Regions from separate parts of the Streptomyces sp. WZ-12 genome, predicted to be linked through region 2. Evidence: predicted binding sites of a transcription regulator. Region 2 holds the regulator's gene; each other region holds the start of a gene.
The links. The regulator HrcA, encoded in region 2, represses chaperone genes, less so after heat shock. The targets are predictions, from matches to a motif close to TTNGCACTCNGNNNNNCNGAGTGCNAA.
Positions count from the first base shown of each region.

Region 1 (9,407 bases), 2.1 Mb from region 2:
AGGAGCGGCCGGCCAGCCAACGCTCCACTTCTTCCAGCACGTCTACGACTCTCCTCGGTGGGTCCCGAACGGGAGCCCGTTATGTGATCCATCTCGCGGACCGGACGACTATCTCAACGGTCAGTGGCTTCGGTTACAGTCTTGAACAACGCGGACGCGCCCCGCATGTCGGGGTCGCCGCGTGACAAATGCCTGGGCTCCGCCCAGCGCCATAGCGCTCATCCAGAGGGGCAGAGGGATACGGCCCGTTGAAGCCCCGGCAACCCTCCAGCCGGTCTCCGCCGCACGACAGCAGTGCGCGCGCGAGGCTCCCGGCTAGGGAAGGTGCCAAATCCGTCTCGCGGCGAAATGCGCCGTGAGGAAGATGAGGAGAAAGGGCCTCGCCTCCATGGCTGTGCAAGCAACCGAACCCACCCCCGCCGTCGCCCTCGGCCCCGCCGTCGCGCTCTCCTGCCGCGAGTGCGCACAGCGCTTCCCGCTCGGCCCGATCTTCGCGTGCCAGGAGTGTTTCGGCCCGCTGGAGATCGCCTACGACCTGCCGACCGGCGACCCCGAGGGCCTCAGGAAGCGGATCGAGTCCGGTCCCGCCAACATCTGGCGTTACGCCCCCCTGCTGCCCGTCCCCGCCGACGTGGCCGACAAGCCCAACCTCAACCCCGGTTTCACCAAGCTGGTCAAGGCCGACCGGCTCGCCGCCGAACTGGGCGTCACTGGCGGCCTGTACGTCAAGGACGACTCCGGCAACCCGACCCACTCCTTCAAGGACCGGGTCGTCGCGATCGCCGTCGAGGCCGCCCGCGCCTTCGGCTTCACCACCCTCTCCTGCTCCTCGACCGGCAATCTGGCCGGCGCGGTCGGCGCCGCGGCGCGCCGCGCGGGCCTGAAGTCCTGCGTCTTCATCCCGCACGACCTGGAGCCCGGCAAGGTCGTGATGGCCGCGGTCTACGGCGGGGACCTGGTCGCCATCGAGGGCAACTACGACGACGTCAACCGCTTCTGCTCCGAGCTCATCGGCGACCCGCTGGGCGAGGGTTGGGGCTTCGTCAACGTCAACCTCCGCCCGTACTACGGCGAGGGCTCCAAGACCCTGGCGTACGAGATCTGCGAGCAGTTGGGCTGGCAACTGCCGGACCAACTGGTCATCCCGATCGCGTCCGGCTCCCAGCTCACCAAGATCGACAAGGGGCTGAAGGAGCTGATCGCCCTCGGCCTGGTCGAGGACAAGCCGTACAGGATCTTCGGCGCGCAGGCCGAGGGCTGCTCGCCGGTGTCCGCCGCCTTCAAGGCCGGGCACGAGGTCGTCAGGCCGCAGAAGCCGAACACCATCGCCAAGTCGCTGGCGATCGGCAACCCGGCCGACGGCCCGTACGTGCTGGACATCGCGCGCCGCACCGGCGGTGCCGTCGAGGACGTCACCGACCCCCAGATCGTGGACGCCATCAAGCTGCTGGCCCGTACGGAGGGGATCTTCGCGGAGACCGCGGGCGGGGTGACCGTCGGCGTGACCAGGAAGCTGATCGAGGACGGCGTGCTGGACCCGTCGTTGACCACGGTGGTGCTGAACACCGGCGACGGGCTGAAGACCCTCGACGCCGTCGCCGCCGGGCCCACCGCCACCATCCGCCCGGACCTGGACGCGTTCCGCGCGGCCGGCCTGGCGGACTGAGCCGGCCCCGCCCCTCCCGCACCCCCTCTCCCCGCAGCCCTGGAGGCAGCAACATGAGCGTCACCGTCCGCATCCCCACCATCCTGCGCACGTACACCGGCGGCCAGGCCGAGGTCCCGGCCGAGGGCGCGACCCTCTCCGAGGTGATCGCCGACCTGGAGAAGAACCACTCCGGCATCGCGGCCCGGGTGCTCGACGACGCCGGCAAGCTCCGCCGCTTCGTCAACGTCTACGTCAACGACGACGACGTCCGCTTCGAGCAGGGCCTGCAGACCCCGACCCCGGAAGGCGCGGGCGTCTCGATCATCCCGGCGGTGGCCGGCGGCTGCTGAGGCCCCTCGACCGCCCCGCGCGGAGCGCGCAGATCGAAATTGCGCCAACTCTGTCCCGGTGGTGTCCGGAAATTGCCCCGTCCGTGCCAAACGGATGGGGCAATTCCGTGTGGTGAAAGGGGATACCATTGAGGCGATCCCCCTCCGTTTATCTCCGCGTGCATGCCGAACGCATATGAGATCGCGGTGACTTGTGCGCAAGTTGTGTGCGCAATTTGTCGTCTGTGTGGCTTATTCCTGGCCCGACTTGCTCTGGAATAACGGCATTTGAGCGCATACGGCCGTTTCCCTGACTCCAGAATTCTCGTCCGATTGACCTGTTGCGCTGGGCATCGGTCCAGATACATTCAGCGGCGGTCGACGCGTTCCGGCGCACACCCCACGGACCATTCCCAGGGGTGAGGTCTGACCCGGGTCCGCGGAGTGCGGTCCTGTGCAAGGGCCAGTAATAGGGGAGTTAGGCATGGCTCAGGGCACCGTCAAGTGGTTCAACGCGGAGAAGGGGTACGGCTTCATCGCGGTCGACGGTGGTGCGGATGTTTTCGTCCACTACAGCGCGATCCAGATGGACGGGTACCGCACCCTTGAGGAGGGTCAGCGGGTCGAGTTCGAGATCTCGCAGGGCCAGAAGGGGCCACAGGCGGACATGGTCCGGGTCGCCGCCTGAGGCGGCGACCGACCGCATCGTTGGGAAGAAGGCCCGCACCCCCGCGCACGGGGTTGCGGGTCTTCTGCTGTTCCCGGGCCCGGAGTTCGGCCCCGTCCCGCCGTGCTACGCGGGCGCGCGGGGCGCGCGCACGGTGGCAGGGGTGGCCCCGCGAGCCGGGTGGCCACCGGTCGGGCGCCCGCGTCCACCCGTCGCCCGACCGTCATCCCCGGGGCAGACATCTCCCATGCCGCTTGCACTCGATGGGTGCGAGTGCTAATCATTGCGTTAGCACTCTCCTCGTGAGAGTGCTGAATGTGGACCGGGTCGGTGAGGCCCGCAGGCCGGGTGGGGCAAGGAACCGCACGGCACGCAGGCCGTCCGTCGCGGGCGCCAGCACGGTCCGGAGCTTCCTCCCCCAAGCTCGGCTTGGTTCGAGTCGGGGGTACCCCCATCAGTCCGGAGGGACCACTTCACATGGCCAAGATCATCGCGTTCGACGAGGAGGCGCGGCGCGGCCTTGAGCGCGGTATGAACCAGCTCGCCGACGCCGTCAAGGTCACCCTCGGCCCCAAGGGCCGCAACGTCGTCCTTGAGAAGAAGTGGGGCGCCCCCACGATCACCAACGATGGTGTGTCCATCGCCAAGGAGATCGAGCTGGAGGACCCGTACGAGAAGATCGGCGCCGAGCTGGTCAAGGAGGTCGCGAAGAAGACGGACGACGTCGCCGGTGACGGCACGACGACCGCGACCGTCCTGGCCCAGGCGCTGGTCCGCGAGGGCCTGCGCAACGTCGCCGCCGGTGCCAACCCGATGGCCCTGAAGCGCGGCATCGAGAAGGCCGTCGAGGCCGTCTCCGGTGCGCTGCTCGACCAGGCCAAGGAGATCGAGACCAAGGAGCAGATCGCCTCCACCGCGTCCATCTCCGCCGCCGACCCGCAGATCGGCGAGCTCATCGCCGAGGCCATGGACAAGGTCGGCAAGGAAGGCGTCATCACCGTCGAGGAGTCCCAGACCTTCGGTCTGGAGCTGGAGCTCACCGAGGGTATGCGCTTCGACAAGGGCTACATCTCGGCGTACTTCGCGACCGACATGGAGCGCATGGAGGCGGCGCTTGAGGACCCGTACATCCTCATCGTCAACTCCAAGATCGGCAACGTGAAGGACCTGCTGCCTCTCCTGGAGAAGGTCATGCAGTCCGGCAAGCCGCTGCTGATCATCGCCGAGGACGTCGAGGGCGAGGCCCTGTCGACCCTGGTCGTCAACAAGATCCGCGGCACCTTCAAGTCCGTCGCGGTCAAGGCGCCCGGCTTCGGTGACCGCCGCAAGGCCATGCTCGGCGACATCGCCATCCTCACCGGTGGCACCGTCATCTCCGAGGAGGTCGGCCTCAAGCTGGAGAACGCCGGTCTCGACCTGCTCGGCCGCGCCCGCAAGGTCGTCATCACCAAGGACGAGACCACCATCGTCGACGGTGCCGGCGACAGCGAGCAGGTCCAGGGCCGGGTCAACCAGATCCGCGCCGAGATCGAGAACAGCGACTCGGACTACGACCGCGAGAAGCTCCAGGAGCGCCTCGCGAAGCTGGCCGGCGGCGTGGCCGTCATCAAGGCCGGTGCCGCGACCGAGGTCGAGCTGAAGGAGCGCAAGCACCGCATCGAGGACGCCGTTCGCAACGCGAAGGCGGCCGTCGAGGAGGGCATCGTCGCCGGTGGTGGCGTGGCCCTGCTGCAGGCTTCCTCGGTCTTCGAGAAGCTGGAGCTGGACGGCGACGAGGCCACCGGTGCCGCCGCCGTGAAGCTGGCCCTGGAGGCCCCGCTCAAGCAGATCTCCGTGAACGCCGGCCTTGAGGGTGGCGTCATCGTGGAGAAGGTGCGCAACCTGACCCCGGGTCACGGCCTGAACGCCGCGACCGGCGACTACGTCGACATGATCGCCGAGGGCATCATCGACCCGGCCAAGGTGACGCGCTCCGCGCTGCAGAACGCCGCCTCCATCGCGGCGCTGTTCCTCACCACCGAGGCCGTCATCGCCGACAAGCCGGAGAAGGCCGCCGCTGCCGGCGCGCCGGGCGGCATGCCGGGCGGTGACATGGACTTCTGATCGACCTCTGGTTGATCTCGTCCGTTCCGTTCGCCGGGGCGGCACCTCCCTCCAAGGGGGTGCCGCCCCGGCGGCGTTGTATCCGGCGCCCGCGTCCCACGGGCCCTCGGGCCGTATGGCTGACGGTCCTTACGGCAGGCGCACTCCGCCGGCACGCTGACGGGACGTCAAACCCGTGGGCGGGCACGGCCGGATACCGCGTTCAGGGGATCGGTTCGGCCTGACGGGTGGCGGCTCGGCGCGCCTCCACCCGGCGCTCCTACGTGGAGGGCCATGCCGGGGAGAACCTTCGCACTAGGCCCCCGCCCCCCACCCGGAACAGGACCGCCCGTGCCGAACGTCCCGAACCCCACGCGGACCGGTGACCGCACCGCCTACGAGCCCGTGGTCGCGCCCACCACCCACTACGCCGGCCGGGAGGCGACGGCGGCCGTCCTCTTCGGCGCCGCCGCCCTGCTCTACAACTGGTGGCTGCTGGAATTCCGGCTCCCCACCGGCCTCGACCCCCGGCACTCCTACGTCAGCGAGCTCTACGCCGCTGACCAGCGGTTCCGGGTCCTCTTCGGCGCCCTGGAGAGCGGTTGCGCGCTCCTCGTCATCGCGGGTGCCCTGCTCGCCCGCAGCACGCCCGCCGGGCACGGCCGTTGGGCCCGCGCGGGTTGGCTCGCACTGGCCGGCCTCGGCCTCTCCTCGCTGGCCGACGTTCTGCTCCCGATGACCTGCGCCCCCTCGCTGGAGCCCGGCTGCGAGCCCGTCCACCCCTGGCACACCGCAACCAGCGCCCTCGCCCACTTCTTCCTCTTCGCCTCGATGGCGGGCCTGAGCCGCGCGGCCGCGGTGCAACGGCCGCCGATGCCGTTGGTCCGCCGCTGGGGGCCGCGCGTCCTGGCCGTGGCCATGCCCGCCGCGATCCTCACCGTCGGTCCGCTCCTGGGCCACCCCGGTTGGCACGGCGTACCGCAGCGGGTCCATCTGATGCTGGTGGGCGTGTGGTTCGCCCTGCTGGCCGCGGAGTTGGGGCGCTCGGTGCGCCGGCGTCGGCGCTGGGCCGGCCACTGGGACGGCCGCTGGGAGCGGTACGTGGAAGGACTCAGGCGCGCCTGCCGAAGCGAACCTCTGGGGCGAGTGGGCGAGCTCGGTGAAGAGGACGGCGCGCTTCCCGGGCCGGAGCGCGGCCGTCGTGGCGGGGAGGGAGTGCTTGCTGGGCGGGAGGGCGGTTCTCTTGGCGGGGAGGGTGTGCTTCCTGAGCGGGAGGGCGGTTCTCTTGGGCGCGAGAGTGAACTTCCCGGAGGGGAAGGGGGACTTGAAGGGGGGCTTCTCGGGCTGGGGAGTGCACCTCCTGGGCGCGAGGGCGCGCCTCTCGGGCCGGAGGGCGAACTCCTTGGAGGCGGGCGTGGACCTGCTGGGCGCGGGCGTGGGCCTGGTGGGGAGGGATCCGGTCCGGCGGAAGCAGGGTGGGAGACATCTGGACCGGAGGGGACGGGGCGAGAGGGGACCGGCTCATAGGAGTTGGGCCCGGAGGAGCGCGGTCGAGAGGTGTCGGATCGAGAGGCGCCGGGTCGGCAGGGGGCCGGGCCGTGGGGGTTCGGTGCTGAGGGGGTTGGCTCTGGGAGGGCCGGTTCCGCGGGGGTCGGTTTGGAGCGAAGGGGGCTTCGGAGCGCGGTGGGTGAGGGGTTGGGCGGCTATCCGGTGCCTTTGAGCGCCGTGGTTCGAGCTTCGGGGGCGGTGGGCCGCAGGGCGTCGTGGGTGCTTGCGTCGGTGTGCTGGGGTGTGGCCGGGTCGCTGGTGGGGGTGTTGAGGCCGTTGAGCACATCGAGATTGTTGGGGGTGTTGGGGGTATTGAGGTCGGTGCGTTGTTGTTTGCTGAGGCCGAAGAAGTAGGTGGCGACGAAGCCGACGGCGTAGCCGATGAGGAGACCGAGGGCGTAGACGGCGATCGTGGTGGTGAGTGGGTGGTTGCCCTTGACCAGCGGGAAGAGCGCCCAGCCGGAGGGGCCGATGGCGGTGGCGCCGACGGCGTCGCCGAGTTGGTTGAACAGGCCGATGAAGCCGCCGCCGAACGCGCCGCCGAGGCAGGCAGTGATGAAGGGGCGGCCGAGGGGGAGCGAGACGCCGTAGATCAGGGGCTCGCCGATGCCGAGGAAGCCGGCGGGGAGGGCGGAGCGGATCGTGGTGCGGAGTGAGTGGTTGCGGCGGAGGCGGGCGTAGAGGGCGAGGGCGGCGCCCACTTGGCCGGCGCCGGCCATGGCGAGGATCGGGAGCAGGGTCGTATAGCCCTGTTGCTGGATCAGGGTGGTGTGGATGGGGATGAGGGCCTGGTGGAGGCCCAGCATCACCAGGGGGAGGAAGAGGCCGCCGAGGAGGAGGCCGGCGATGGCGCCGCCGTGGGCGAGCAGCCAGGTGGCGGCGGTGCCGATGGCGGTGGAGATCTCACCGGCGGCCCACATCAGGCCGAAGACAGTGACCAGGCCGGTGAGGAGGACGGTGAGGGTGGGGGTGAGGAGGACGTCCAGCGCCTCGGGGATGCGTCTGCGGAAGTGCTTCTCCAACTGGGCGGCGAGCAGGGCGGCGGCCAGGGCGCCGAGGACGCCCCCTTGGCCGGGGGCCAACTGCTGGCCGAACGCGGTGACGTGGGCGATGCCCGGGAAGACCGTGACGGCGGCGACGGCGCCGCCGAGGACGGGCGTGCCGCCGAACTCCTTCGCGGTGTGGTAGCCGACGAAGAGCGCGATCAGGGACATGAAGCCGGAGGCGATGGCCGTCAGGGCCGGGACCAGGGAGGGCAGCCAACCGGCGTTGGTGAGCAGGCCGTTGAGACCGGCGATGATGCCGCAGCCGATGAGGGCGGGGATGAGCGGCACGAAGATGTTGGCGATGCGGCGGAGGAACAGCTTCACCGGGGTGGCGTTGCGGGCCTTCTGCCGCGCCTTGAGGGCGGCGCCCCGGGCGGCTAGGTCGGTGGCGGCGGATTCGTTGGTTGCCTGGGGTGTGGGTGTGGGTGTGGGTGTGGGTGTGCGTGCGGGTGTGGTTGGAGGGGTGGGCGTGGTTGTGGGGGCGTGGGCCGGGGGCTCGTTGAGGAGGCGTTCGAACTCGGGGGTGACTCGGGCGACCGTGCCGGGGCCGAGCACGATGTGGTAGGTGTCGTCCTCCACGACGCCCAGGACGGCGGGGAGCGCTTTGAGGGCGTCGTCCTGGACCAGGGAGCGGTCCTTGATGCCCAGGCGGAGGCGGGTCATGCAGTGGGCGACGGAGGTGACGTTGCCGGCGCCGCCTACGAGGGGGAGGAGCGCGGCAGCGGTGGCGCGGTGCTTTTCTTCGGTCATGGGCGGTGCCTTGCTGTGTGGTCAACGGGAGGGGAGGGGTGGTGGGTTGGCGGATGGGGGCTGGGCGTCAGTTGTGGTGAGGGTGGCCGGTGGCGGGGGTGCGCGAGGACTGGAGGGCGGTGCGGAGGTGGCCTCTGGAGGTGTCGAGGAGGCGGCCGGCCTCGTGGCCGTCGACGCCGCCGAGCAGGACGAGGATGGCGTTCTTCACCTCGCCGCCGGTCTCGGTGAGGGCGGCCTCGATCTCCAGGTCGGAGGCCCCGGTGGCGAGCGCGACGATGCGGCGGGAGCGGGCCCGTAGCTTGTCGTTGGAGGCGCGGACGTCAACCATCAGATTTCCGAAGGTCTTGCCCAGGCGGATCATGGTGATCGTCGAGATCATGTTGAGCACCAACTTCTGCGCCGTGCCCGCCTTGAGGCGGGTGGAGCCGGTGATCAGCTCGGGGCCGACGACGATCTCGATGCCATGCTCGGCGGCCGCGGCGAGGGGGGAGTCGGCGTTGCAGGACAGGCCGATGGTCAGGGCGCCGATGGCGCGGGCGTGCTCGACGGCGCCGACGGCGTAGGGGGTGCGGCCGGAGGCGGAGATGCCGACGACGACGTCGCGGTCGGCTACGGCCAGCGCGGTCAGGTCCCCGGCGGCCAACTCCTTGCTGTCCTCGGCTCCTTCGACGGCGGTGACCATGGCGGTGGGGCCGCCCGCGATCAGGCCGAGGACCTCGGAGGGGTCGGTGTTGAAGGTGGGCGGGCATTCGCTGGCGTCCAGGACGCCGAGGCGGCCGGCCGTACCGGCACCGGCGTAGATCAGGCGGCCGCCGCGGGCCATACGGGCGGCGGTGGCGTCGATGGCGGCGGCGATCTCCGGGAGGCGTTCGGCGACGGCGGCGGGGACGGTGGCGTCCTCGTCGTTCATCAGGCGGGCGATGTCGAGGGTCGGGCGGCGGTCGATGTCCGAGAGCTCGGGGCGGAACGCCTCGGTGGTGAGGGACTCCAACTGGGTTCGCAGGGCCGTGTAGTTGGGGTCGGTGGGTGGCATGGGGGCTCCTTGGAGGTGGGGTGGGACGGGGTGGTGAGTGGTGGTGCGGCTGGTGTTGGTGGGTTGCCTTCGCTCTTTCCGTCGCTGGTGGGCGTGCATTTGCCCGTTGGTGGGTGCGCAGCCACCTGTCGATGGGTGTGCGTCTGCCCGACGGTGGGTGTGCCGCGCTTTCGGCTGGCTCGCCCGGGGTGTCGTGATGCCCGTACGTGCCGCCTCGGGGCCCGCGGTACGAAGCCCACTGCGCGGGGCCGGCCGGTCAGTGGCGGGGGTTGTGGCGGTGGGCCAGGGCCTCGTATGACGCGGA
Region 1 covers NZ_CP118574.1:3,905,884-3,915,290, reverse strand. Annotated here, with positions in the region: gene PV796_RS16450 (glucosyl-3-phosphoglycerate synthase) at 1-40, opposite strand, end outside; SAM riboswitch class I at 216-371, shown strand; gene thrC (threonine synthase) at 389-1,666, shown strand; gene PV796_RS16440 (MoaD/ThiS family protein) at 1,720-1,998, shown strand; gene PV796_RS16435 (cold-shock protein) at 2,462-2,665, shown strand; gene groL (chaperonin GroEL) at 3,122-4,747, shown strand; gene PV796_RS16425 (DUF998 domain-containing protein) at 5,078-6,253, shown strand; gene PV796_RS16420 (PTS transporter subunit EIIC) at 6,430-8,070, opposite strand; gene murQ (N-acetylmuramic acid 6-phosphate etherase) at 8,138-9,103, opposite strand; gene PV796_RS16410 (MurR/RpiR family transcriptional regulator) at 9,360-9,407, opposite strand, start outside.
Region 1: a site for HrcA is predicted at 2,933-2,959, ahead of groL (chaperonin GroEL). Genes of this name have one in related genera too.

Region 2 (9,407 bases):
GCCGCCCGGCCTGAGGACCGACGCCGCCGGCAACCGGCCGGTGCCGGTGCCCTGGCCGTGGCCGGACGGGCCGGTCGGCGACGGGGAGTTCGACGGCGCGGCGCTGGCCTGCCCGCTGGTCACCGGCGGCCGGCGGCTGGGCACCGTACTGCTTGGCCGGGCCGGACTGCGGCGGTTCCCCGGTGGGGCGGTGGCGCTGATCGAGGACCTGTGCCGCCGGGCCGCCCGCGCGGTCGCCACCGCCCGCGCCTACAGCCGCCAGGAACGCATCAGCCGGGTCCTCCAGCGCCGGCTGCTGCCGCAGGGGCGGGCCCGGGTCCCCGGGGTGGCGTCGGCGGTGGTCTACGAGCCGCGGGAGGGCGCCTGGGCCGGCGGGGACTTCTGGGACCTCTTCGAGGCCGGCGACGGCCGCTGGTGCTTCGCCCTCGGCGACGTCTGCGGCAGCGGCCCGGAGGCGGCCGCGGTCACCGGACTCGCCCGCCCCGTGCTGCGGCTGCTGGCCCGCGACGGCTTCGGCGTCTCCGAGGTCCTCGACCGGCTCAACAAGACCATGGCCAGGGAAGCCTCGGACTCCGTCGCGGCGGTCGCGGCGGCGGTGGCGGCGGCCGGCGCGGGCGCGGAGTCCCCCGTGGAGATCCGCGAGGAGGGCGAACAGGCCCGCTTCCTCTCGCTCCTCTATGGCGAGATCGTCCCGTACGGCGGCGGCACCGGCGGCGCCCGCTGCACCCTGGCCAGCGCCGGCCACCCGCTCCCGTTGGTGCTCGGCACCGACGGGGCGGTCCGGGTCGTGGCGGCGCCGCAGATGCTGCTGGGCGTCGTCGAGGAGGCGGTCTACGTCAGCGAGTCCTTCGACCTGCGCCCCGGGGAGACCCTGCTGTGCGTCACCGACGGGGTGACCGAGCGGCGCTGCGGCCGGCGGCTCTTCGACGACGAGGACGGCCTGGCCGGCGCGCTCGCCGCGACCGCCGGCCGCAGCGCCGAGGCCATCGCCGAACACATCCGCCGCACCGTCCACGCCTTCGGGCCGACCCCGCCCGACGACGACCTGGCCTTGATGGTGCTCCAGGCGGCGGGCGGGGGTGGGCGCCCGTAGGGGGCGGTCGAACGGGTCCCGTAGGGGGTGCGAGGGCCCCCTGCGGGGCCACAACCGGGCGGGCGGGGGAGGTATTCCGGACCCCGAACCGGAACCCTCCGGCATGACGGACAATGGACCCCATGCCTTCCGCACTGCCAGATGGTGAGCCGATGCCCGAGGACGGGGCGCTGCCCCGCCATGCGCTGACCGGCGCCGCCGAGCGCCCCCTCGGCTTCTATCTGCACGTGCCGTACTGCGCCACCCGCTGCGGCTACTGCGACTTCAACACCTACACCGCGAGCGAACTGCGCGGCCGCGGCGGCGCCCTGGCCTCCCGCGACAACTACGCCGACACCCTCGTCGAGGAGGTCCGGCTGGCCCGCAAGGTACTGGGCGACGACCCCCGTCCCGTACAGACGGTCTTCGTCGGCGGCGGCACCCCGACCCTGCTGCCCGCCGCCGACCTCGGCCGGATGCTGGCCGCGCTGCGCGACGAGTTCGGCCTGGCGCCCGACGCCGAGATCACCACCGAGGCCAATCCGGAGTCCGTCGATCCGCGCTACCTCGCCGAGCTGCGCGCGGGCGGCTTCAACCGCGTCTCCTTCGGCATGCAGAGCGCCCGCCAGCACGTCCTGAAGATCCTCGACCGCACGCACACCGCGGGCCGCCCCGAAGCCTGCGTCGCCGAGGCCCGCGCGGCCGGCTTCGCGCACGTCAACCTCGATCTGATCTACGGCACCCCCGGGGAGTCCGACGACGACTGGCGCGCCTCCCTGGACGCCGCCACCGCCGCCGGCCCGGACCACATCTCCGCCTACGCCCTGATCGTCGAGGAGGGCACCCAACTCGCCCGCCGGATCCGCCGCGGCGAGGTCCCGATGACCGACGACGACGTGCACGCCGACCGCTACCTGATCGCCGAGGAGCGCCTGACCGCCGCCGGCTTCTCCTGGTACGAGGTCTCCAACTGGGCCACCACCGAGGCCGCCCGCTGCCGCCACAACGAGCTGTACTGGACCGGCGCCGACTGGTGGGGCGCCGGACCCGGCGCGCACAGCCACGTCGGCGGCGTCCGCTGGTGGAACGTCAAGCACCCCGCCGCCTACGCCCAGGCCCTCGCCGAGGGCCGCTCACCGGGCGCCGGCCGCGAGGTGCTGGCCGACGAGGACCGCCGCGTCGAGCGGATCCTCCTGGAGCTCCGGCTCGCCGCCGGCTGCCCGCTGGACCTCCTCGCCCCCGCGGGCGCCCGCGCCGCCGCCCGCGCGCTGGCCGACGGCCTCCTGGCGCCCGGCCCGTACGAGGCCGGGCGGGCGGTGCTGACGCTCCGCGGCCGGCTCCTCGCGGACGCGGTCGTCCGCGACCTGGTGGACTGACACCCCGGTCGCCCCGCTCGCTCTCGAACCCCGTGCCCCGTCCCCCAACGCCCCCAAGGCGCCGGGGACTTCACCACGGCTCAGGGCGTTGACGCGTCGAGGGCCAAGGCGTCACCCCCCGACTCCTCGATTCGATCAGTGCGTCAACGGGCGGGACGACCGGCCCGACGCCGAGTCGATCTCGTCGTGGGCCTTGGTCAGCAGTTGCATCGCCAGGTCGTTGAGGGCCCTGGCCCCCGCGACCTCCTCGCCGACCCGGGGCTGGTTCCCGTCGGCGGGATGGCGGCTGGCATAACCATGGGACCGCACCTCGGTCCCGTCCGGCAGCCGTACCATCGCGGCGGCCCGGGTGCGGTGGACGTCCTCCTCGAATTCCATCTCGACATGCCATCCGACAGCGGTCTTCAACATGGCGGTCACCTCCGGCATCGCTGCTACCAGAGTGCGCTCGCCACCGCCCCCGCGCACGACGTGCACCGGGGCGGCGCCCTGCCCTCCCTAGGGCGCCGGCCGCCGGCACGGAGCCCTCCGCGCCGTCACGCGCCCTCCGGCGCCGTCACGAAGTCGATCAGCTCCTCCACCCGACCCAGCAGCGCCGGCTCCAGGTCCTTGTACGACCGCACCCGGGACAGGATCCGCTGCCAGGCCGCGCCGGTGTTCTCCGGCCAGCCCAGCGCCCGGCACACCCCGGTCTTCCAGTCCTGGCCCCGAGGGACCTGCGGCCACCCCGCGATGCCGACCGACGACGGCTTCACCGCCTGCCACACGTCGATGTACGGGTGGCCGACGACCAGCACGTTCCCGTCCGTCACCGACGCCGCGATCCGGGACTCCTTGGAGCCGGGGACCAGGTGGTCCACCAGGACGCCGAGGCGGGCGTCCGGGCCGGGGGAGAACGCCGCCACGATGGCCGGGAGGTCGTCGATGCCCTCCAGGTACTCCACCACGACGCCCTCGATCCGTAGGTCGTCGCCCCAGACGCGCTCCACCAACTCGGCGTCGTGCCGGCCCTCCACGTAGATGCGGCCGGCGCGGGCGACCCGGGCGCGGGCCCCGGGGACCGCGAGGGAACCGGAGGCGGTGCGCGCCGGCCCGCTCGCCGCCGGGCGGGCCGGCGGCCGGACGAGGGTGACGGTCCGGCCCTCCAGGAGGAAGCCGCGCGGCGCCATCGGGAACACCCGCTGCTTGCCGAAGCGGTCCTCCAGGGTCACCGTCGTGCCCTCGGCGGTCTTCTCGCACCGGATGACCGCGCCGCAGTAGCCCGTGGCCACCTCCTCCACGACCAGCCCGGGATCGGCCGGCACCTCGGGCACCGGCTTCGGCTTCTTCCAGGGGGGAGTGAGGTCGGGGCTGTAGTGCCTGCTGTGCATGGGGGTTGGTTCCCTACGGGTCGGGGATCGGACGGTCGGTCGGGTGGGGAGGAGCGGCGCCACGGGCGGTGGGCCGGTGTGCACACCGGGAAGAGTGCGAGGTCAACGGCGGTCGTGGCGGGGCGAGTTGGCGGTTCCGAAGCGAGCGGCCAGGGCGTCCCGTTGCGCGCGGACGAAGGCCGCGTCCACCACCGCGCCGTGCCCCGGCACGTAGTGGGCGTCCTCGCCGCCCAGCGTCAGCAGCCGGTCGAGCGCGGCGGGCCACCGCCCGGGCACCGCGTCCGGACCCGCCTGGGGCTCGCCGGACTCCTCCACCAGATCGCCGCAGAAGACGACGTCCCGTTCACCGGGCCGGCCGGGTACCAGGACGGCCAGGTCGTGGGCGGTGTGACCGGGGCCGACGGCGGCCAACAGCACCTCCCGGTCGCCGAGGTCGAGGGTCGTTCGGTCGTCCACCTGGTGGCGCGGGACGACCAGGTGGTCCGCGGCCTCGGCGGCGGCCTGCGGGGCCACGCCGTGCCGGACCGCGTCCTGCCGCAGCGCCTCCCCGCCGTCCCGGAGCAGCCCGGCCACCCCCGCCGCGCCGTACACCTCGACGCCGGCGAAGGCCGCGGTGCCCAGTACGTGGTCGAAGTGCGGGTGGGTGAGCGCGACATGCGTCACATCGCGGCCCAGCACCCCGCGGACCGTGCGGCGCAGCTCCGCCCCGGCGGCGAGGGTCGGACCGGTGTCGACGAGCAACACCCCGCCGGCGCCGGCGATCATGCCGATCGTCTCGTCCCAGCCGGGCATCCGGCGCCGGACGACGCCGGTGCCGAGCCGCTCCCAGCCGGCCTCTTCCCAAGTGGTGCGCATGGCAGGACGCTAGCGCCCCCGCGATAGCGTTGCCCCGCACCCGGTGGAAACCCGGCGGAAAGCCGGCGGGCACGAGCACCTCGTGGGGCGCACCGCGATGCGCCTGTGGCGCGGGCCCGGAGCGCCAACGAGCCGTCGTATAAGGGATTTCCAAGGGATCGCTCAGGGAACTCTCCGGGGCGGCCCCGGGTCGGATCAGGCGGTGGTGGGTAAGCCCTCAGTGCGCCCGCCCTTGCTGTATCCGCTCCGCCCGGCCGTACACTGGCTGCGGGTCTGGCACTCGGGCCAGGTGAGTGCCAGTGAAGAGACGACCGGCGGGACGGCCGACTGGAGGTGGCGGAAATGCTCAGTGAACGCAGGCTCGAAGTGCTGCGCGCCATCGTCCAGGACTACGTAGGGACGGAGGAGCCGGTCGGCTCCAAGGCCCTCACCGAGCGCCACAAGCTGGGCGTCTCCCCGGCCACCGTCCGCAATGACATGGCGGCCCTGGAGGACGAGGGCTTCATCGCCCAGCCGCACACCAGCGCCGGCCGGATCCCGACCGACAAGGGCTACCGCCTCTTCGTCGACAAGATGGCCGGCGTCAAGCCGCTGTCCGTCCCCGAGCGGCGGGCGATCCAGAATTTCCTGGACGGCGCCGTCGACCTCGACGACGTGGTGGGCCGCACCGTGCGGCTGCTGGCGCAGCTCACCCGACAGGTCGCGGTGGTGCAGTACCCGTCCCTGACGCGGTCCACCGTCCGGCACGTCGAGCTGCTGGCGCTGGCCCCGGCCCGGCTGATGCTGGTGTTGATCACCGACACCGGCCGCGTCGAGCAGCGGCTCATCGACTGCCAGACGCCGTTCGGCGAGACGTCCCTGGCGGACCTGCGCGCCCGGCTCAACAGCCGGATCGTCGGCCGCCGTTTCACCGACGTCCCGCAGCTCGTGCAGGATCTCCCGGAATCCTTCGAACAGGACGACCGGGCCACCGTATCGACAGTACTGTCGGTGTTGCTGGAGACTTTGGTGGAGGAGACCGAAGAGCGGTTGATGATCGGCGGCACCGCCAATCTGACGCGCTTCGGGCATGATTTCCCCCTGACCATCCGGCCGGTGCTGGAAGCCCTTGAGGAGCACGTGGTGCTGCTCAAGCTGCTCGGGGAGGCCAACGACTCGGGCATGACCGTACGCATCGGGCATGAGAATGCTCACGAGGGCCTGACGTCCACCTCGGTCGTCACCGTCGGATACGGTTCGGGCGACGAGGCCGTCGCGAAATTGGGCGTGGTCGGACCGACCCGCATGGACTACCCCGGAACGATGGGAGCGGTACGCGCAGTGGCACGTTACGTCGGACAGATCCTCGCGGAGTCGTAAGTGGCCACGGATTACTACTCGGTCCTCGGCGTCAGCCGTGACGCCTCGCAGGACCAGATCAAGAAGGCTTTCCGGCGGCTGGCGCGCGAGCTCCACCCGGATGTGAACCCGGATCCCAAGACCCAGGAGCGGTTCAAGGAGATCAACGCCGCCTACGAGGTCCTGTCGGATCCGCAGAAGAAGCAGGTCTACGACCTCGGTGGCGACCCCCTCTCGCAGGCCGGCGGCGCCGGTGGCGCGGGCGGCTTCGGCGCGGGCTTCGGGAACTTCTCCGACATCATGGACGCGTTCTTCGGCACGGCCTCGCAGCGCGGCCCGCGCTCGCGGACCCGCCGCGGCCAGGACGCGATGATCCGCCTCGAAATCGAGTTGAGCGAGGCCGCGTTCGGCACCACCAAGGACATCCAGGTCGACACCGCCGTCGTCTGCACCACGTGCAGCGGCGAGGGCGCCGCGCCGGGCACCTCGGCGCAGACCTGTGACATGTGCCGCGGCCGCGGCGAGGTCTCGCAGGTCACCCGGTCCTTCCTGGGCCAGGTCATGACGTCCCGACCCTGCCCCCAGTGCCAGGGCTTCGGCACGGTCGTCCCGACCCCGTGCCCGGAGTGCGCGGGCGACGGCCGGATCCGCTCCCGCCGCACCCTCACGGTCAAGATCCCGGCCGGTGTCGACAACGGCACCCGGATCCAGTTGGCCGGCGAGGGCGAGGTCGGCCCCGGCGGCGGCCCCGCCGGCGACCTCTACGTCGAGATCCACGAGCTGCCTCACCCGGTGTTCCAGCGCCGCGGCGACGACCTGCACTGCACGGTCACCATCCCGATGACCGCGGCGGCGCTGGGCACCAAGTGCCCCCTGGAGACGCTCGACGGCATGGAGGATGTCGACGTCCGGCCCGGCACCCAGTCCGGCCAGTCGATCCCGCTGCACGGCCGCGGCGTGACCCACCTGCGCGGCAACGGCCGCGGCGATCTGATCGTCCACGTCGAGGTGCAGACCCCGAGCAAGCTGGAGCCCGAGCAGGAGGAACTGCTGCGCCGGCTGGCCAAGCTGCGCGGCGAGGAGCGCCCGCAGGGACAGTTCCAGCCCGGGCAACAGGGGCTGTTCTCGCGGTTGAAGGACGCGTTCAACGGGCGGTAGGCGCACGGGTCGGGGCGGTGGTCAGGGGGTTTCCCGCGGCCGTCGCCCCGGTTCTGGGCAGGGCGAGGGGCGTGACACGATGTGGGCATGCCCACCGCGCTCACCGATCTCTGCCGCCACCCCATCGTGCAGGCCCCGATGGCGGGTGGTGGCTCCGGACCCGAGTTGGCCGCCGCCGTCTGCGAGGCCGGCGGCCTCGGCTTCCTGGCGGCCGGCTACAAGACCGCCGACGGCATGTACCAGGAGATCAAGCAACTGCGCGGGCTGACCGGCCGGCCCTTCGGCGTCAACCTCTTCATGCCGCAACCCCCGTTGGCCGACGCCTCCGCCGTCGCGGTCTACCGCGAGCAACTCGCCGGCGAGGCCACCTGGTACGAGACCGAGCTCGGCGACGCGGACGCCCCCGCCGACGACGGCTACGAGGCCAAGCTGGCGATCCTCCGCGACGACCCGGTGCCGGTGGTCTCCTTCACCTTCGGATGCCCCTCGCGGGCGGTCCTCGACGCGTTCGCCAAGGTCGGTACGTACACCATCGTCACGGTCACCACGGCCGCCGAGGCGCAGGCCGCGCAGTGGTCGGGGGCCGACGCGGTGTGCGTGCAGGGCGTGGAGGCGGGCGGCCACCAGGGCACCCACCGGGACGACCCACACGCCGACGGCACCGGCGCCGGGCTGGGTTTGGTGGCGCTGCTGGCGCAGGTGCGGGAGACGGTGCAGATCCCGGTGATCGCCGCCGGCGGGCTGATGCGCGGCGCCCAGATCGCCGCGGTGCTGGCCGCCGGCGCCACGATGGCGCAGCTGGGCACCGCCTTCCTGATCACCCCCGAGTCCGGCGCCCACCCGCTGCACAAGCAGGCGTTGATCAACCCCCTGTTCACCCATACCGAGTTGACCAGGGCGTTCTCCGGGCGGCCGGCCCGCGGACTGGTGAACCGTTTCCTTCGCGAGCACGGCCCGTACGCCCCGGCCGCCTACCCGGCCGTGCACTACCTCACCTCCCCGGTCCGCAAGGCCGCCGCCAAGGCGGGCGACGCCCAGGGGATGAACCTCTGGGCGGGGCAGGGCCATCGGCTGGCACGGGAGCTACCCGCCGGGCAGTTGGTGGAGGTCCTGATGGCCGAACTCGACGCCGCCCGCGCCGCGTTGGCCAACGGCCGCCTGCCCGAAGCCGGTTGCGGCACGGGCGGAGATGCCGGTTGCGGCACGGGCGGAGGTGCGGCATGACCGCCCCCGTCTTCCTCGTCGACGTCGAGGCGCTCGCCGGTGTACGGGCCGGCGGCACGCTCACCCTGGACGGCCCCGAGGGTCGGCACGCGGTGTCGGTGCGGCGGCTCCGCGTCGGCGAGGAGATCGTCCTGACGGACGGCGCAGGCACCGGCGCCGAGGGCACCGTCGCCGCCGTCGAGGGCAAGGACCGGCTCACCGTCGCCGTCACCGCGCTGCGCACCGAGGAGCCGCCGGCGCCCACCCTCACCGTCGTGCAGGCGCTGCCCAAGGGCGACCGCGGGGAACTGGCCGTGGAGACCATGACGGAGACCGGGGTGGACGCCATCGTGCCGTGGCCCGCGGCCCGTTGCGTCACCCAGTGGAAGGGCGAACGGGCCGCCAAGTCGCTCGCCAAATGGCGGGCCACCGCACGGGAGGCCGGCAAGCAGTCCCGCCGACTGACCTTCCCGCAGGTCACCGACCCGCTGTCGACCAAGAAGGTCGCCGAGCTGCTCGCCGACGCCGACTTCGCCGCCGTCCTCCACGAGGAGGGCAGCAGCCCGCTCGCCACCGCCGAACTCCCCACCCAGGGCTCGATCGTGCTGGTCGTCGGCCCAGAAGGGGGCGTCGCGCCGGAGGAGTTGGCGCTCTTCGCCGAGGCAGGGGCGAAGCCGTATCGGTTGGGGGCGAGCGTGTTGCGGACGTCTACCGCGGGGACGGCGGCAGTGGCGTTGCTGCTGGGGCGCACGGGGCGCTGGGGCTAGGTTCGGCCCCCGTTGTCGCCTTCCCCGCCGTGGGCCTGCGGCCGGCTGGGTCCCACGTTGTCGGCTTTCCCGCCGTCGCCCTGCGGCCGGCTGGTTCCCACGTTGTTGGCTTTCCCGCCGTGGGGGTTGCGGCTCCGCTGCGCGGGGCGGTGCCGCTGCGCGGGGCGGGTGGGGTTGTTGTCCGCTGCGCGGGGCTGTTGGGTGCGGTGACGGGCCTGCGGGGTGGGTGTGCAGGACTGCTTCGCTTTACGTCCTGCACACCCACCCC
Region 2 covers NZ_CP118574.1:5,966,682-5,976,088, forward strand. Annotated here, with positions in the region: gene PV796_RS25740 (SpoIIE family protein phosphatase) at 1-1,093, shown strand, start outside; gene hemW (radical SAM family heme chaperone HemW) at 1,216-2,448, shown strand; gene PV796_RS25750 (DUF1876 domain-containing protein) at 2,584-2,859, opposite strand; gene PV796_RS25755 (DUF3097 domain-containing protein) at 2,985-3,818, opposite strand; gene PV796_RS25760 (MBL fold metallo-hydrolase) at 3,921-4,673, opposite strand; gene hrcA (heat-inducible transcriptional repressor HrcA) at 5,016-6,032, shown strand; gene dnaJ (molecular chaperone DnaJ) at 6,033-7,169, shown strand; gene PV796_RS25775 (nitronate monooxygenase) at 7,257-8,393, shown strand; gene PV796_RS25780 (16S rRNA (uracil(1498)-N(3))-methyltransferase) at 8,390-9,139, shown strand.

Region 3 (9,407 bases), 830 kb from region 2:
TCGACAACGCCCGCGCCCAGCGCCTCTACGAGCGCTTCGGCTTCGAGCCGATCGGCTTCCGCCGCGGCTACTACCAACCCGGCAACGTCGACGCACTGGTGATGCGCCGCCCCTCCCAGACCTCCTCCGAAGCACCCTCCGTACAAGGAACGTGAACATGGCTGACTCCCGCGGCGGACCGCTCGTCCTCGGCATCGAGACCTCCTGCGACGAGACCGGCGTCGGCATCGTCCGCGGTCACACCCTGCTCGCCGACGCGGTCGCCTCCAGCGTCGACGAGCACGCCCGCTTCGGCGGGGTGGTGCCCGAGGTGGCCTCCCGCGCGCACCTGGAGGCGATGGTTCCCACCATCCAGCGCGCCCTGAAGGAGGCCGGGGTGGCCCCCTCCGACCTGGACGGCATCGCGGTCACCGCGGGCCCCGGCCTGGCCGGCGCGCTGCTGGTGGGCGTCTCGGCCGCCAAGGCGTACGCCTACGCGCTGGGCAAGCCGCTCTACGGCGTCAACCACCTCGCCTCGCACATCTGCGTCGACCAGCTGGAGCACGGCCCGCTGCCGGAGCCGACGATGGCGCTGCTGGTCAGCGGCGGCCACTCCTCGCTGCTGCTGGCCCCGGACATCACCTCCGACGTCCGCCCGCTCGGCTCGACCATCGACGACGCGGCCGGCGAGGCGTTCGACAAGGTGGCGCGGGTGCTCCACCTCGGCTTCCCCGGCGGCCCGGTCATCGACCGCTACGCGCGCGAGGGCGACCCGGAGGCGATCCGCTTCCCGCGCGGGCTGACCGGCCCCCGCGACCCGCGCTACGACTTCTCCTTCTCCGGCCTGAAGACCGCGGTGGCCCGCTGGATCGAGGCCAAGCGGGCGGCCGGGGAGGAGGTCCCGGTGGCGGACGTCTCGGCGTCGTTCCAGGAGGCGGTCGTCGACGTGCTGACCCGTAAGGCCGTGCGGGCCTGCAAGGACAACGGCGTGGACCACCTGATGATCGGCGGCGGGGTGGCGGCCAACTCCCGCCTGCGGGCGATGGCCGAGCGCCGCTGCGAGGACGCCGGCATCCGACTGCGGGTGCCGCGGCCCAAGTTGTGCACCGACAACGGGGCGATGGTCGCGGCCCTGGGCGCCGAGATGGTGGCCCGCAACCGCCCGGCCTCCGCCTGGGAGCTCTCCGCGGACTCCTCGCTGCCGGTCACCGAGACCCACGTCCCGGCCCCGGACGGCCACGACCACGGTCACAGCCACGGGCACGCCCATGACCACGACCACTTCCACGAGTTGAGCAAGGACAACCTGTACTCGTAGGCGTCCGGCGCCCGTTGGGCCCCGGCGCGGCCCGTATCCTGGTGGCCGGGCGCGGGGGAAGCGCCCGGGTCACGCACGGGGAAGCGGGGGCGCGCGGTGAACTGGTGGTATCTCTTCATGCTGGCCGGACCGGCGGTCTACGCCGCGGGCGCGGCCCGCAACACGGTCCGCACGGCGCTGAAGACCCGGCACCAGCGGAAGTTGGCCCTCATCGAGGCCCGGCGCGAGGACCGCCTGGCCCTGGAGGCCGCGGACCAGCCGCCCGTCCCGGTGTGCGGCTGCGAGCACCACCTCGCCAAGCACGACAAGCAGGGCCGCTGCCACGAGACGGTCGAGTCCGCCGTCGCCTGGGACGCCGAGAAGAAGCCCGTCCGCTACGAGGCCCGGCAGTGCAGCTGCCAGCAGTACGTGGGCCCGCAGCCGCTCTCCCGGGTCTACGCCGAGGAGTTGACCGACCTGGTCTGAGCGGGCCGCCGGTCGGTCAGGCGCCCTCGGCCGCCGGGTGCCCCAGCAGCATCGTGGGCGCCCCGGCGACGCGGGTGAGGAAGACCGTGCAGGAGTGCGGCCCGGCCAACTTGAGCTTCCGGCGCAGCTCCTCGGGCTCCACCGCGGACCCGCGCTTCTTGATCACCGCGACGCCCACCCCGCGCTCCCGCAGCAGCGCCTTGAGCTTCTTGACGTTGAACGGCAGCACGTCGGTGACCGCGTAGGCGGTCGCGTACGGCGTCGGCACCAGGTGGTCCGCGGTCACGTAGGCGATCGTCGGGTCGATCAGCCGGCCGCCGACCTGCTCGGCGACGTCCGCGACCAGGTGGGCGCGGATGACCGCGCCGTCCGGCTCGTAGAGCCAGCCGCCGACCGTCCCCGGCGCGGGATCAGGCAGACCAGCGCCGACCAGGGAGTCCCCGGCGGGCAGCAGGGTGGCGCGGCGGGCGCCGCCCCGGCCGGTGCCGAACCACAGGACGGCCTCCTTCACGTCCCCCGCGTCGGAGATCCACTCCGTCTCGGCGTCCTCGGGCAGCGCCTCGTGCGGCACCCCGGGCGCGATCTTCAACGCCGCGAACGGCGCCGTGCGGGCCGCCCCGACCGCCCAGGACAGCGGCGGCGAGTACGCCTCCGGGTCGAAGACACGGCCGCCGCGGGCCTTGGTGCGCCGCGCCGGGTCCACGAACACCGCGTCGTACCCGGCGGTGTCGACCTCCGTGACGTCCGCGCACCGCACCTCGATCCGGTCCGCCAGCCCCAGCGCCTCGGCGTTGGCCCGGGCCGCCGCGCAGGCCAGCGGGTCGCGGTCCACGGCCAGCACCCGGACCCCGGCCCGGGCCAGCGCCAGCGCGTCGCCGCCGATCCCGCAGCACAGGTCCGCCAGGGTCCGCACGCCCAGCGCGCTGAGCCGGGCGGCGCGGTGGGCGGCCACCGGGGCGCGGGTGGACTGCTCGACCCCGTTGGGCGTGAAGTACATCAGCGCGGCGTCCGCGCCGAACTTCGCGGCCGCCCGCTGCCGCAGCCGGGCCTGCCCGAGCGCGGCGGAGACCAGCGGGGCGGGGTGGTCGCGGCGGAGCCGGGTGGCGGTGGCCAGCTCGTCCGCCGGGTCGTAGTCCCGCAGCGCGGCCAGGAGTTGCTGCCCCTCGGGGGCGAGCAGTGCGGAGAAGGTGTCGAGGTCGGTCATCGGCACCATTGTGGGCCACGCGCCCGCGTCGGCCCGCGGATGGTCCGCGGGCCGGCACGGGGGCGGTCCTGGCGTCGTCAGGCCCCGGATTCGTTCCCGGTGATCCGCGGCACCCGTTGGGTGGCGTCCGCGTCCGGCCGCTCCGGGGCCGGACGGACCGGCTCCCGGCGCCGCTGGGCGCTGTCGCTGACCCGTAGCAGCAACGCCACCATCACCCAGTTCGCGACCAGTGACGAACCGCCCTTGGCGAGGAACGGCAGGGCCTTACCGGTCAGCGGGATCAGCCCGGTGACGCCGCCGGTGACGACGAAGACCTGGAGCAGCAGCGCACCGGCGAGGCCGACGGCCAGCAGCTTGCCGAACGGGTCGCGGGCGGTCAGGCCCACCCGCAGGCCGCGCTGGGCCAGCAGCCCGTAGAGCAGCAGCACGGCCATCACCCCGGCCAGGCCCAGCTCCTCGCCGACGGTGGTGAGGATGAAGTCGCTGTTGCCGGCGAAGCCGATCAGCTCGGGGTGGCCCTGGCCCAGCCCGGTGCCGCCGATGCCGCCGCTGCCGAAGCTGAACAGTGCCTGGGCGGCCTGGTCGGAGATCAGGCCCGGCGGTCGCTTGTTCTCCGGCAGGAAGATGTCCATCGGGTGCAGCCAGGCCATCACACGGCCCTTGACGTGCGGCTCGGTCGAGCCGACGACGGCGGCGCCGACCACGGCCATCAGCAGACCGCAGACCACCCAACTGGTGCGCTCGGTGGCCATGTAGAGCATGATCACGAAGACGCCGAAGAAGATCAGCGAGGTGCCCAGGTCGCGCTCGAAGACCAGCACCAGCAGGCTGATCACCCAGATCGTGAAAATCGGCCCGAGCTGCCGGCCCGGCGGCAACTGCATGCCCATCACCCGGCGCCCGGACAGCGCCAACGCATCGCGGTTCACGGTGAGATAGCCCGCGAAGAACACCACGATCATGATCTTCACGAACTCGCCGGGCTGCATCGACAGCGGCCCGACCATGATCCAGCGCTTGGCGCCGAACTGGTCAGCGCCGAAGAACGCCGGCGCCATCAACAGCACCAGCGCGACGGCCATCGTCAGATAGATGTAGCGCTGCAGGAACCGGTGATCGCGCAGCACCATCAGGATCACGATGCAGACCGCGACCCCGATCACTGTCCACACCAGTTGCCCGGTCGCCGCCTGCGCGATCTTCAGCCGGGGTTTCTCCGCGTAGGTGATGTCCAGCCGGTGCAGCAGCACCAGCCCGATCCCGGTCAGCATGGTCGCCAACGGCAGGATCAGCGGATCGGCGCGCGGCGCGAACCGGCGGACGACCAGGTGCGGCACCAGCGCGATGAAGAACATGCTCACCGCGAAGCCGGCCAGCCCGCCGGGGAGCTGCCCCTTCATGGACAACTCGGTGTAGGCGTAGCCGAAGACGGTGATGAGCACCACAAAGCCCAGCAGCCAGGCCTCAGTCCGCCGACGGTTCGGGGCCTGGGCCAGCGCGGCGAACGTCATGGTGCGTTCGGCGTCGCTCTCCGGTCCCCCGGAATCCCGGGGAGCGCTGGTCAGTCCACGCACGGTTCCTCCGCCATCGATGGGTCAGGGCCGCAGGGCGGCCGGGTCGCGGCCCGGTGTCAGCGGTCCCGGGGACAAGACGGGGCAGCCACGGGCCTGGTTGCGGCCGAGCGGGAAGGTGTGTCCGACTCCACGCCCGGCCGACCGGCAGCAGACACGGTACGCGTCTCCGCCGCGCTGGCACTCCGCTTGACCGAGTGCTAACGGCGTCATAGTCTCAGTGTTGGCACTCCCCGACGGAGAGTGCCAACACAGCGACGGGCAGGTCCGGCACCCGCGACGACGGATCCACCTGGTCGCCACCTCAGACAGTTAACCCCGTGAGATCTCCGAAGGGGGAGGTCGGATCGTGACGACCGCCAGCTCCAAGGTTGCCATCAAGCCGCTTGAGGACCGCATTGTGGTCCAGCCGCTCGACGCCGAGCAGACCACGGCCTCGGGCCTGGTCATTCCGGACACCGCGAAGGAGAAGCCCCAGGAGGGCGTCGTCCTGGCCATCGGTCCGGGTCGCTTCGAGGACGGTAAGCGCGTCGAGCTCGACGTCAAGGTCGGCGACGTCGTTCTCTACAGCAAGTACGGCGGCACCGAGGTGAAGTACAGCGGCGAGGAGTACCTCGTCCTCTCGGCGCGCGACGTGCTCGCGATCGTCGAGAAGTAAGTCACCCGGAATTGCCCTGATCTGCGCCCCTGGTTCCCGCGTTCTCACCGACCGGGGCAGGGGCGCAGTTCGTTTTCGCGAGAGCGGTCACGGCGGCGAGGCCGACGATCGCAACGAGAGGACTTGAAGCACCCATGGCGAAGATCCTGAAGTTCGACGAGGACGCCCGTCGCGCCCTTGAGCGCGGCGTGAACAAGCTGGCCGACACGGTCAAGGTCACCATCGGCCCCAAGGGCCGCAACGTCGTGATCGACAAGAAGTTCGGCGCCCCGACCATCACCAACGACGGCGTCACCATCGCCCGCGAGGTCGAGGTCGAGGACGCGTACGAGAACCTCGGCGCCCAGCTCGTCAAGGAGGTGGCGACCAAGACCAACGACATCGCGGGTGACGGCACCACCACCGCCACCGTGCTGGCCCAGGCTCTGGTCCGCGAGGGTCTGCGCAACGTCGCCGCGGGTGCCTCTCCCGCCGCCCTGAAGAAGGGCATCGACGCCGCCGTCAAGGCCGTCTCCGACGACCTGCTGGCGACCGCCCGCCCGATCGACGACAAGTCCGACATCGCCGCCGTGGCCGCGCTGTCCGCCCAGGACGCCCAGGTCGGCGAGCTCATCGCCGAGGCGATGGACAAGGTCGGCAAGGACGGCGTGATCACCGTCGAGGAGTCCAACACCTTCGGCCTGGAGCTGGACTTCACCGAGGGCATGGCCTTCGACAAGGGCTACCTCTCGCCGTACATGGTCACCGACCAGGAGCGCATGGAGGCCGTCCTCGACGACCCCTACATCCTGATCCACCAGGGCAAGATCTCCTCCATCCAGGACCTGCTGCCGCTGCTGGAGAAGATCATCCAGGCCGGCGCCTCCAAGCCGCTGCTGATCATCGCCGAGGACGTCGAGGGCGAGGCCCTCTCCACCCTCGTCGTCAACAAGATCCGCGGCACCTTCAACGCGGTGGCCGTCAAGGCCCCCGGCTTCGGCGACCGCCGCAAGGCGATGCTCGGCGACATGGCCACCCTCACCGGCGGCACCGTCGTCGCCGAAGAGGTCGGCCTCAAGCTCGACCAGGTCGGCCTGGACGTGCTCGGCACCGCCCGCCGCGTGACCATCACCAAGGACGACACCACCATCGTCGACGGCGGCGGCAACAGCGCGGACGTCCAGGGCCGCGTCGCCCAGATCAAGGCCGAGATCGAGGCCACCGACTCCGACTGGGACCGCGAGAAGCTCCAGGAGCGCCTCGCCAAGCTGGCCGGCGGCGTCTGCGTGATCCGCGTCGGTGCGGCCACCGAGGTCGAGCTCAAGGAGAAGAAGCACCGCCTGGAGGACGCCATCTCCGCGACCCGCGCCGCGGTCGAGGAGGGCATCGTCTCCGGTGGTGGCTCCGCCCTCGTCCACGCCGTCAAGGTCCTGGACGGCAACCTCGGCAAGGACGGCGACGAGGCCACCGGTGTCGCCGTGGTCCGCCGCGCCGCCGTCGAGCCGCTGCGCTGGATCGCCGAGAACGCCGGCCTTGAGGGCTACGTGATCACCTCCAAGGTGGCCGAGCTCGACAAGGGCAACGGCTTCAACGCCGCCACCGGCGAGTACGGCGACCTGGTCAAGGCCGGCGTCATCGACCCGGTCAAGGTCACCCGCTCCGCCCTGGAGAACGCCGCCTCCATCGCCTCCCTGCTGCTCACGACCGAGACCCTGGTCGTCGAGAAGAAGGAAGAGGAAGAGGCCCCGGCCGCCGGCCACGGTCACGGCCACGCGCACTAACACCCCGCGCACACCCGCCGGCCACGCCCGCGCCGGCACCCGAGGCCCGGCCCCCACTCACCGGGGGGCCGGGCCTCGCCCGTTGGCGCGCTGCCCGCGCGCGGCCAACGGTTCACCTGCTGACGGCCTGCCTGTCTGCCTGCCTGTCTGCCGACTCGCACCTCACCGATGACACCGAGGGCCTGTTGTTCTCGGGCCCTGTCCTGTCCGGGGCCCACCCGGGCCCTGCCAGGGCCTTGTCAGGTTCCCGTCGGGTCCTCGTCGGGCTCTCGTCCGGGTCTCGCATCAGGTTCTCGTCCAGGACTTTCGCCGGCTTCTCGCCCGGCCAAGTTGCCGTCGGATTCAGGCCCTTGCCATCAGGGCCTGGCCAACAGGTCCTTGCCGTCAGGACCTGACCGGGGGCGTCCTGTCGGCTTTGGGTGTCTTATCGGGCTTGCGGTATCTCGCGGAATCTCGCGATGACTCATCATGGCTCGCAACGGTTCACAGCAACTTGTGATGGTTCACAGCAATTTGTGACGGATCGCGACGGCTCGTCAGGCCGAATGGTTCAGCTCCTCCCGATGCACCGGGGTCGCGAACGGCAGTCCTTTCCCGTACCGCTCCAGCTCGTCCAGGGCGTGGTCGGCCATCCGGTGCAGCTCGGTGCCCAGCGAACCGGCGATGTGCGGGGTGAGCAGCACGTTCGGCAACGCGTACAACGGCGAGTCGGCGGGCGGCAGTTCGGGCTCGGTGACGTCCAGCACCGCGGCGATCCGCTCGCTGGAGACCTCCGCCACCAGCGCGGCCTCGTCGATCAGCGAGCCGCGCGAGGTGTTGATCAGCGTCGCCCCGTTGGGCATCAGGGCCAGCTCGCGCGCGCCGATCAGGTGCCGGGTCGCGGGCACCTCCGGGGCGTGCACGCTCACCACATCGCTCCCCGCGCACAACTCCGCCAACGGAACGCGGCGCACGCCCAACAACCCCGCCTCCTCGTCGTCCACGTACGGGTCGAACAACAACACCCGCAGCGCGAACGGGCGTAGCAATTCGATGACCCGGCGGCCTATGCGGGAGGCGCCGACGATGCCGACGGTGTGGCCGTGGTTGCCGGCGCCGTCCAGCTCGCGCAGCCAGTCGTGGGGCCGGCCGCGCAGGGCGCGGTAGCGGTGGGCGGTGTGCAACACGCGCTTGTTCGCGAACAGGATGGCGGCGAGGGTGTACTCGGCCACCGGCAACGCGTTGACGGCCGCGGCCGAGCTGACCGCGATGCCCCGCTCCCAACAGGCCGCCGTCACAAGCTGCTTGACGGAACCTGCCGCGTGCACGACCGCCCGCAGCCGGGGCGCCGCGGCTAGCACCTCGGCGGTGAGTGGCGGGGCGCCCCAGCAGGTCAGCAACACCTCGGCCTCGGCGAGGGCGGCGGCCACCTCGGGGTCCGGCGCGGCCAACTCGCGCGCGACAAGCCGGCAATCCGCCCTGGCCAGCCCCTCCAGTCGGGTCCGCTGCGCCTCCCCGAGCAGCCTCTCCGCGACCCCCGGCCCCATGGCCAAAAGCACGTCAGGACGCATCTCGCGACTCCTCTCTCGCCCCGCCGTGCCGGGCGCGGTCCGCTGCCTTGTGCGCCGCCGCCTCCTCTTATCCGGCAACGAACGCGAGGCCGTGGGGAGTTCCACGTTCCGTTACGGATTGTAATCGGTGGGTGAGGGGTGGGGGGAGGGCTGGGGATGACGGGGCGGGCCGTGGGTGGTCAGCGGTGCGGGCACTGGGTCAGCCGTCGGGCCGGCCGGGGTGGTCGGGCGCGCGCTGCGCCAGGGGACGCGACCGCGTGGCCGCCCCCCCCCGGCCGAGACGGCGGGAAAGTCGCCCACGGCAGGGGGGCTGAGTGGCAGCCCCTCAGCCCCCCGCCCGCCGAAGATTGGGCGAGGCCACCCCAGCCACAAAACCGGGGCAGCTAACAGCGCGCCGCCACGGCCGCCACGAACCACCCCACCCCACCCCACCCCACCCCCCGCCCCCCACCCCGCCCACCACCAACCCACCGGCCCCGGCGGAAGGGGAACGCCACGGTGGCCGCGAGCGTGGGAAGTCCGTCAGCCCCGCTACCGTTCCGGTATGACGACTGCACTGATCACAGGAGCAACAGCCGGCATCGGCGCCGCATTCGCCCGCCGTCTCGCGAGTGACGGGCACAGCGTGGTGCTGGTGGCGCGCGACGAGAAGCGGCTGCGGGAACAGGCCACCGAACTGCACGACCGGCATGGGATCGAGGCGGAGGTGCTGAGCGCCGACCTCGCGACCGAGGACGGCATCGCCGCCGTCGAGGCCCGTTTGGCGGACCCGAAGCACCCGGTGGACCTGCTGGTCAACAACGCGGGGTTCGGCAACAAGGGCGAGTACCTCGAAGTCCCGATGGCCGACGAGTTGACGATGTTGAAGGTGCACTGTGAAGCGGTGCTGCGGCTGACCACCG
Region 3 covers NZ_CP118574.1:5,132,548-5,141,954, forward strand. Annotated here, with positions in the region: gene PV796_RS22305 (GNAT family N-acetyltransferase) at 1-155, shown strand, start outside; gene tsaD (tRNA (adenosine(37)-N6)-threonylcarbamoyltransferase complex transferase subunit TsaD) at 158-1,297, shown strand; gene PV796_RS22315 (hypothetical protein) at 1,415-1,762, shown strand; gene PV796_RS22320 (class I SAM-dependent methyltransferase) at 1,779-2,966, opposite strand; gene PV796_RS22325 (FtsW/RodA/SpoVE family cell cycle protein) at 3,044-4,477, opposite strand; gene groES (co-chaperone GroES) at 4,887-5,195, shown strand; gene groL (chaperonin GroEL) at 5,330-6,955, shown strand; gene PV796_RS22340 (hydroxyacid dehydrogenase) at 7,492-8,505, opposite strand; gene PV796_RS22345 (SDR family NAD(P)-dependent oxidoreductase) at 9,050-9,407, shown strand, end outside.
Region 3: a site for HrcA is predicted at 4,715-4,741, ahead of groES (co-chaperone GroES). Genes of this name have one in related genera too.